2 linked regions of the Methylotuvimicrobium sp. KM2 genome follow. The protein of the gene in region 1 binds, or shares a complex with, the protein of each later gene. Links are inferred from orthologs where the notes say so. Each region holds a gene or a part of one and is shown on either strand. Other genes may lie near its edges.

Region 1 (4,245 bases):
AAATCAATTTTACTTTCAATTAATTTCAAATAATCGGCTACATCCGGCACAGTCCGATCGAGCCGATGCATCATGATACGGGATTCTTGTGAAATTAATTCCAAAGCGGCGGACAACGAACAGTTGCCCAGCACATTATCGCTCATATGACTAGCCGGCGAGGCGGTCGCTTCATCTACTTTTTTATAGTAAAGATTAACTTGATCATCAATGCGAAAAAAACGCCGTCTATCTTTATCCCGATTCATTTAAATTTCCTGGAAATGAAATATATTTTTTGGATGCATCGACTTCGCCACCCCCTAATATTACTCGACAAACTCTTGACCTGCTTCGTCGGCGCCTGGTTCTACTTGCACGATAACGATCTCGACTCTTCGATTAAGCGCCCGGTTTTCGGGGGAATCGTTAGGTACTAACGGTCGGGTATCGGCATAACCCTGGATGACGAGTCGTGACGGTTCGGTTCCTGGTTGATCCAGCATGAAATGAGAAACGGTTACGGCACGAGAGGCAGACAATTCCCAATTCGAGCGATACATCTGCGTTCTAATCGGTCTGTCGTCTGAATGACCCGACACCAGAACTTTTCCGGGCGATTCGTTAACCGATGCGGTAATTTTAGTCAATACGGGCTCAAATCCGGTATTGAGCACCGCACTACCGGATGGAAACGATCCTTTTTCGCTAATGCGAATAATGATTTTTAGATTTTCCGTTTCCACCGAAACCAAACCCATCTTGATTTCTTCTTTTAAATCCTCTCTGATTTTTTCTGCCTGCTCCTCAATTTCGGCCTGTGTCAATTCCATTAGCTGTTTTTTTGCCGCTTCCAAGTTCGGCGAATCCTGCATAGTCGTCTGCTTGACTTCCTCTAGCGGAGTGGGCTCGGTCGGTGCCGGCGAAAAATGCTGGGCGATAATACTGGTCCCCATTGGAATATCGTATGCCGGCACATCCTTCTGTACGCCAAAAGCATTGATCATCGAATCAGCCATTTTTTTAAACTTGATGGTATCCATGGTTGCAAATGATAACAACAACACAAAGAAACACATCAGCAACGACATTAAGTCGGCAAAGGTCGTCAACCATGCGGGTGCTCCGACCGGGGGGCATTTGGGGCATTCATCAGCCATTTTTCACCTATTCATTGTCGGTTTTTCGCTTTTTATCGGAAATATAGGAATTCAACAAAGACTCTAGAACCTTAGGATTCATACCTTCTTGTATGCCGGAAATCGTTTCTAATATAAGTTCTTTATTGGTTTTTTCATAAAGCATCACCTTAGCTAGCTTGTCGACGATCGGGAGCGCGAAACAGTTTGCCACTAACGCACCGTAAAGTGTTGTCAGTAAAGCGACGGCCATCGCAGGACCGATACTCGACGGATCGGACATGTTTGCGAGCATCTGCACCAAACCAACCAACGTTCCGATCATACCCATTGCCGGCGCTAAATCGCCGACTCCTTTCCACATATCTTGACCTACTTCATTGCGCGATATCATTTGGTTAATTTCTTGAGACAGCATTTTTTTTACAAAAGCAGGATCATGCCCATCGACACAAAGATTGATACCTTTTCTCATAAATTCGTTTTCAATAGTCTCATTTTCCAAGGCCAGTAGACCGTTTTTTCGAGCGACATCGGAAAGCCTTACGGCTTCTTCGATTAACACTGCGGGGTCTTCCCTTTTGTTTAGAAAAGCTTTTCCTAAAACACCGAAAGACCTTAAAAAATCGGATATAGGAATACGCATCAACGATACGCCGAAAGTACCGCCTATGACGATTAATATGGAGGGTAGATTTACAAATAACATAACATCGCCGCCGGTAGCAATGGCGGCTGTAATAATCCCTATGCCCAATAAAAAGCCGATTAACGACGCTATATCCACATTTAACCTCTTCGTAATAATGGATAATCAATCAGAACATTGAACAAACTCATTTGAGTCGCCCCCCCTTTTTTATACCCTCGCAGATCAAAATTCGTCGCTGAAGTAACCGCGAAAGTCAAGAGATAGAATACAAAATTTGCCCTCAATGATTCAAAACGGGATATCGTCATCAAAATCGTCGTAAGGCGGAGGCGCTGAGTTTGAGGGTGTTGTTGATTGAGGCCTAGATTGAGCTGGAGCCGAGTTCTGTGACGAATAAGCGCCTTGATTATCGGAATAATTGGCGGTACCGCCGCTTCGGCTTCCCAGCATATGCATTTCGTTAGCGATAATTTCTGTCGTGTAGCGGTCTTGCCCGTCTTGGCCCTGCCATTTTCGTGTTTGCAAGCGACCTTCAACATAGACCTGGCTGCCTTTTTTTAAATATTCGCCGGCAATTTCGGCAAGCCTTCTAAAAAAAACTACGCGATGCCATTCGGTAGACTCTTTCCGCTCGCCGGTTTGTCTATCTTTCCAACGCATTGTCGTGGCTAGACTAATATTTGTTACCGCTTCGCCACTAGGCATATAGCGAACTTCGGGGTCGGCCCCGAGGTTGCCGATTAATGTTACTTTGTTTAGCATGTTTTCTCCGAAAAACGATTGAGCAAAAAATATAGATTCTCAAGGGAAACTTTACATTTGGAAAACCGATACCAACCTGAGTATTTATCGCGAAATCCTTAAGGATTTCGTGAAAAATAACTTCCTGGAGCTATGGGTTTTGGCGGGTCCGCGCGTCCCATTTTATACCTTTCACGCTTCAAATTTCGGCAGTGCTTTAGTAGGCGCCGGGGTACTCGGTCCCTCACCTAACAGTAGGTGAGGGACCAGCATGGAACTCGCATAGAGCCTACATAGACGCATTCACGGCGTCCTTGCGGACACCCCTATGCCGAATTTTGATCTACGATGGGTACAAATTTAGATTAAAACTTAAAATAAATAGCAAAAATCAGTTGAATTATCAGGAATCGAACTGAGTTATCGAATACTGTAAACGATCTTTATCCAATAAACGATTATCGACTTTAAGATAAACCACCCCTTCGCCGAAATGCAGCTTCACTTCCTCAACTCCGGTAACCCTGAGGATCTCTTCAGTGAGTTGCTCGGCTTGAACTCGGGTAAGATTGCTAATGGAAATCAGCATATTGGCAAGATAACGCGGCGGTTTCATTGTAAAAGATACTACCAACCAACTCGCTCCCGCTACAGCACTCATGATAAAAACAGCGCTACCGCCGAATTCGCCATAACTCCAGCCTCCAAGCGCACCGCCTAAAAATGCCCCTAAAAATTGAGAAGTCGAATAAAAACCCATGGCCGTTCCTTTCATGTCGCCCGGTGCGGTTTTAGAAACCAATGAAGGTAACGTGGCTTCGAGCAAATTGAAACCGCAAAAAAACAACCAAAGAAAAACAACGATCCCGGTCAAGCTTTGATGAAAGTACTGTAAACCTAATTCAGATACAACGATAACAGCAATCGCACCGATAAAAACGGGTTTCATTTTACGCTTTTTTTCAGCCAAAATAATAAAAGGTACTGCAGCCAACAATGAAACGATAAACACAGGCAAATAAACTTGTCCATGTTGACTGCCGCCTAATCCGGCATCCCTCATCAATAGTGGAATGGCAATAAAACTGGCCGTTAATATCAAATGTAGAATAAAGATACCGTAATTGAATCTTAGCAGCTCGGCATTTTTTAACACATGCTTTATCTGGCCCGGAATCAGTTCGGCATCGCGGTGAACTTTTGATTGTATCGGGTTCGGAACAATATAAACGATGACGATTATTGCCGCTAACGAGAGCAGCGCCGTCAACCAGAAAATACCTTCAACACCGACATAACCGGCAAGGACAGGTCCTATAGAGATCGCGATGCCGAACGAAACGCCAATACTGATACCGATCAAGGCCATCGCCTTCGTCCTATGGACCTCCTGAGTCAAATCGGCGACCAAGGCCATAATGACTGCGGCGATGGCTCCTGAACCTTGCAATGCCCTGCCGAATAACACGCCGTAAATCGTCGTCGACATCGCCGAAAGCACGCTGCCGGCTGCAAACAACAATAAGCCCAGGATAATTAATTTTTTTCGCCCAAAGCGGTCGGACATTAGCCCGAAAGGGATTTGTAATAATGCCTGACTTAATCCATAAATACTGACCGATAATCCGATTAAAAGCGGCGTGGAACCTTCCAAATGCTCGGCAAATAATGGCAATACCGGCATAATCATAAACAATCCCAACATCCTTAATGCGTAAATGCCCGCCAATGAAC
Region 2 (3,517 bases), 410 kb from region 1 along the record:
TTTATGCTCATTGTTATTGCGATAATGGCAGTGGGCGTTATTTTTGGGAGAAAAGCTATCAAGGGCTCGTGCGGCGGGGCTAATAAAGGCGATTGCGTTTGCATTAAAAAGTGTGATAAAAGAAAAAAAATGGAAGCGGAAGGACAAGTTTAACACTTGTGTTTGTGTGTAATGATTCCTTTCGTTGATAATAATAACCATATTTAGGAGTTAATCCATGCTGGCTAAAATTACTGTTGCCGATTATATGACCAAAAGAAATATGGTCACACTCAAGGAAGATGCCAATGTCGTTGAAGCAATTAAACAATTGCTTTCCCATAAAATTACCTGTGCTCCCGTGATAAACGGTCAAGGCAAGTTAGTTGGTATGTTCTCCGAAAAGGATAGCATGAAGGTGGTATTGGAATCGGCTTATAACCAAGGTTCGGCGGGTAAGGTTTCCGAATTTATGTCCACGGATATTGTTTCGGTCGATGCGGACGCGAGCATCGTCGACATTGCGGCCAAGTTCAAGGATTCTGCGATTAGAAGTTTTCCTGTTTTTCGAGATTCCGAGCTTGTGGGCGTTGTCAGTCGGACCGATGTGCTGAAAGCCTTGGTCAATCTTTAAATGCCTGTCGACCCATTGTGACCGGACGGACTTTTTATTGGCATGACTACGAAACGTTCGGAATAGATCCTAGGCGCGACAGGCCGGTTCAATTTGCCGGAATTCGTACCGATTATGATTTCAATGTGTTAGGCGATCCGCTTGTCATTTATTGTAAGCCCGCACTCGATTGTCTTCCCGATCCCGTTGCCTGTTTAATTACAGGTATTACTCCGCAAATTGCCGAAGCAAAAGGAATTTGCGAGGCTGAGTTTATCGAAGCGATTTCTTGTGAAATTTCTCAGCCCAATACTTGCACCCTAGGGTATAACAATATTCGTTTCGACGATGAAGTAACCCGCAATACTTTGTATCGGAACCTTTACGATCCTTATCAGCGAGAGTGGCAAAACGGTAATTCCCGTTGGGATATAATCGATGTGGTTCGAGCCGCTTACGCGCTTCGTCCCGGCGGTATTGAGTGGCCGGTAACCGAGGAGGGAATAGTTACTTTTCGGTTGGAAGAATTGACTAAGGCTAATGGTATTGAGCATGCGATGGCTCACGATGCGTTGTCGGATGTTTACGCAACGATAGCTGTGGCTAAACTGATTCGAGAGTCGCAACCGAAATTATTTAATTTTCTTTTTGATAACCGAGTTAAATCTGCCGCAAACCGATTATTGCAGACAGGCAGCTTTAAACCGGTTGTTCACATTTCAGGAAAATACTCTGTCAAAAATCATTGTATGGCCGTGGTTCTGCCTATTTGTCGGCACCCAAGCAATAACAATGGAGTCGTGGTTTATGATCTTTCTAGTGACCCTGAAATTCTGCTTAATTTGTCTGTCGATGAAATAAAGCAAAGAATTTTTATAGCTACAAAAGATCTTCCGAAAGGAGTCGAAAGGATTCCTCTTAAAACAGTGCATGTTAATAAATGCCCTGTTCTGGCACCGATAGCAGTTATAAGGTCCAATGATGCAGCTAGGCTTAATATAGATATTGATTGTTGCTACCGGTATATTGATAAAATCCGCAACGATTCTAATATCTTAGAAAAAATTACCCATGTCTTTGAAACGGATTTTCCGGAATCTGATGCCGACCCTGATTTGATGATTTACAGTGGCGGTTTTTTCAGCGATAGCGACAAAAAAACAATGGAGAAAGTTCATAAAACTCTTCCTGAGAATTTAGCTAGCTTGCGTTTAAACTTCAGCGATCCGCGGTTATCGGAAATGTTTTTCCGATATCGAGCCCGGAACTATCCTGAAACGTTAAACGAGGAGGAGCGGGCGCGCTGGATGAAAGATTGTGTGGAGCGTTTGACGGGTGCTGTTAGCAATTGCATGACGATTAATGAATATTTCTCAAAAGTGCAGGAGTTGCAGTCCGAAAGTTCAGCGGATTCAGCAATTTTATCGGCGTTGCGAGAATATGCGCTGGATAAAATGAGACTTTTGTCGATTGTCGGTATGGATTCAGAATAATTTTAGCAACACTCCCTTTATACTTAAAAATGGCTAACTTTATGAATACATGAAGGTTTGGCTAGCGAAAATGTCGGCAGCTGGGCAAATTTTCTCCTCGCTAGTTTCTGCGTTACAGGGATGTAATGGATACAGAAAATGCAGGAGCATTTCTGCCCTACATCGCCAAAGCGCCTACTGTTGGTGCCCTAATATACGCCATCCTTGGTGTTCGAGAACTGTCGTCAAGCCTCCAGCACCTGAATTCCATAGAATATTGACTATAATTAAAAATTTTATTTGCTGGGTGAATACGATATTGTAAGTTCTATAATCCCAGCGGGGGTCTTAGAGCCTCCACCGGTCTCCCGAGTCTTCTGTGAAAGCCGGTACCTATATTTGATGTGCTTAGGATTTCGTGACAAATAACTTCTAGGCGCTATAAGATTTGTCGCGAGTTCGGTAACACGCTTGACGAGGCGCCGTGTACCTGGCACTTAAATTATCCAAGACATAACCAATGGGCTATGCAATTTAGGTGCTGGGTGAATGCAGATTATGCCGGAGAAAAAATCTGTCTTACCGACGACACCTGTCAATCGAGTTACCGAACCTGCTTACCTTGCGCATTAAAAATAGGGAAGTTATTTATGACCGAATCCATTAAAGGTGTATAAAAACATTTGTAATAATCGAGCGTTTTTTTCTTTATATTTGTTGCAAACGAGATGTTGGGTCAAGCACATGTTTCAGTTTTTGGTTGAGCGCTTAAATCTGAGGGATCATTGAAAAATTCTTTTTTTTTAGTAATACCCGCCCAACAGAATATTCCTGAAAGATTAAGAATATTCGAAGAAAAGGCATTGAAACATTGGTTGGATGAGCTGCCGGTTGCCAACCCCGGGTTGTCTACGCGTTTAATATACGATTTTTTGAAAGAGTTTAATAGCCTGGCAATGAGTGCTCAGACTCGTCTCGATGCGCTGGAAATATTAAGTTTTCGAGTTTCCAGTGTAGAGGAATATTTGCGTTTCAGATTAATGCAGGAGGGATTTCCGAAAGAGCCTGACGAGCATAAAATATTTAACGTATTGATCGCAATAGAAAAGGAATTTACGCTCGGTTATTGGATTGTTGTGAAAGAGCTTACTCGAAGAAGCTTAGGTTGGTTTCAAGGTAAGAGTGCACCTTTATCTATTCAAAGAGCGATCAGAGGTCTGAGCAACATTGTCGTCAGTTATTATTTAATGAATTTTCCGGTTCCGGATTGGGTATGGATAGATATCCATTCGCTGTATCGCTTAAGCGTGAAAATCAAAAAAGATTCGACCAATGTTACTAAAAGTCATTTAGAACCAGGGCAGGGGCTTTCTGTGGGTGATTGCTATAGGCAAATTTTGTTGCTTTGCCTGGCTGAACCTTCGGGTCTTATGCAAAAAGAGGTGTTGCAGGT

The links.
Region 2: the proteins of ssb (region 1) and sbcB are in contact, whole or in part, in a crystal structure (PDB 3C94), measured with the Escherichia coli proteins. The link is inferred for Methylotuvimicrobium sp. KM2 from one-to-one orthologs.

Annotation. Positions count from the first base shown.
Region 1 is NZ_CP150634.1:2,548,274-2,552,518, forward strand. The notes cover bases 796-3,720. They hold ssb (single-stranded DNA-binding protein), read right to left. Parts: upstream 2,533-3,720; coding sequence 2,059-2,532; downstream 796-2,058. Other genes in these bases: WJM45_RS10800 (flagellar motor protein MotB), read right to left, coding at 796-1,139; WJM45_RS10805 (MotA/TolQ/ExbB proton channel family protein), read right to left, coding at 1,147-1,905; WJM45_RS10815 (MFS transporter), read right to left, coding at 2,915-3,720. Outside these bases: WJM45_RS10795 (PilZ domain-containing protein), read right to left, coding at 1-248; more of WJM45_RS10800, read right to left, coding at 309-795; more of WJM45_RS10815, read right to left, coding at 3,721-4,245. UniProt on the Escherichia coli protein: Plays an important role in DNA replication, recombination and repair. Binds to ssDNA and to an array of partner proteins to recruit them to their sites of action during DNA metabolism. Acts as a sliding platform that migrates on DNA via reptation.
Region 2 is NZ_CP150634.1:2,958,812-2,962,328, reverse strand. Bases 1-2,857 are described here. They hold sbcB (exodeoxyribonuclease I), read left to right. Parts: upstream 1-630; coding sequence 631-2,085; downstream 2,086-2,857. Other genes in these bases: WJM45_RS12420 (hypothetical protein), read left to right, coding at 2,850-2,857; WJM45_RS12430 (CBS domain-containing protein), read left to right, coding at 218-613; nqrM ((Na+)-NQR maturation NqrM), read left to right, coding at 1-153. In the rest of the region: more of WJM45_RS12420, read left to right, coding at 2,858-3,517. UniProt on the Escherichia coli protein: Degrades single-stranded DNA (ssDNA) in a highly processive manner.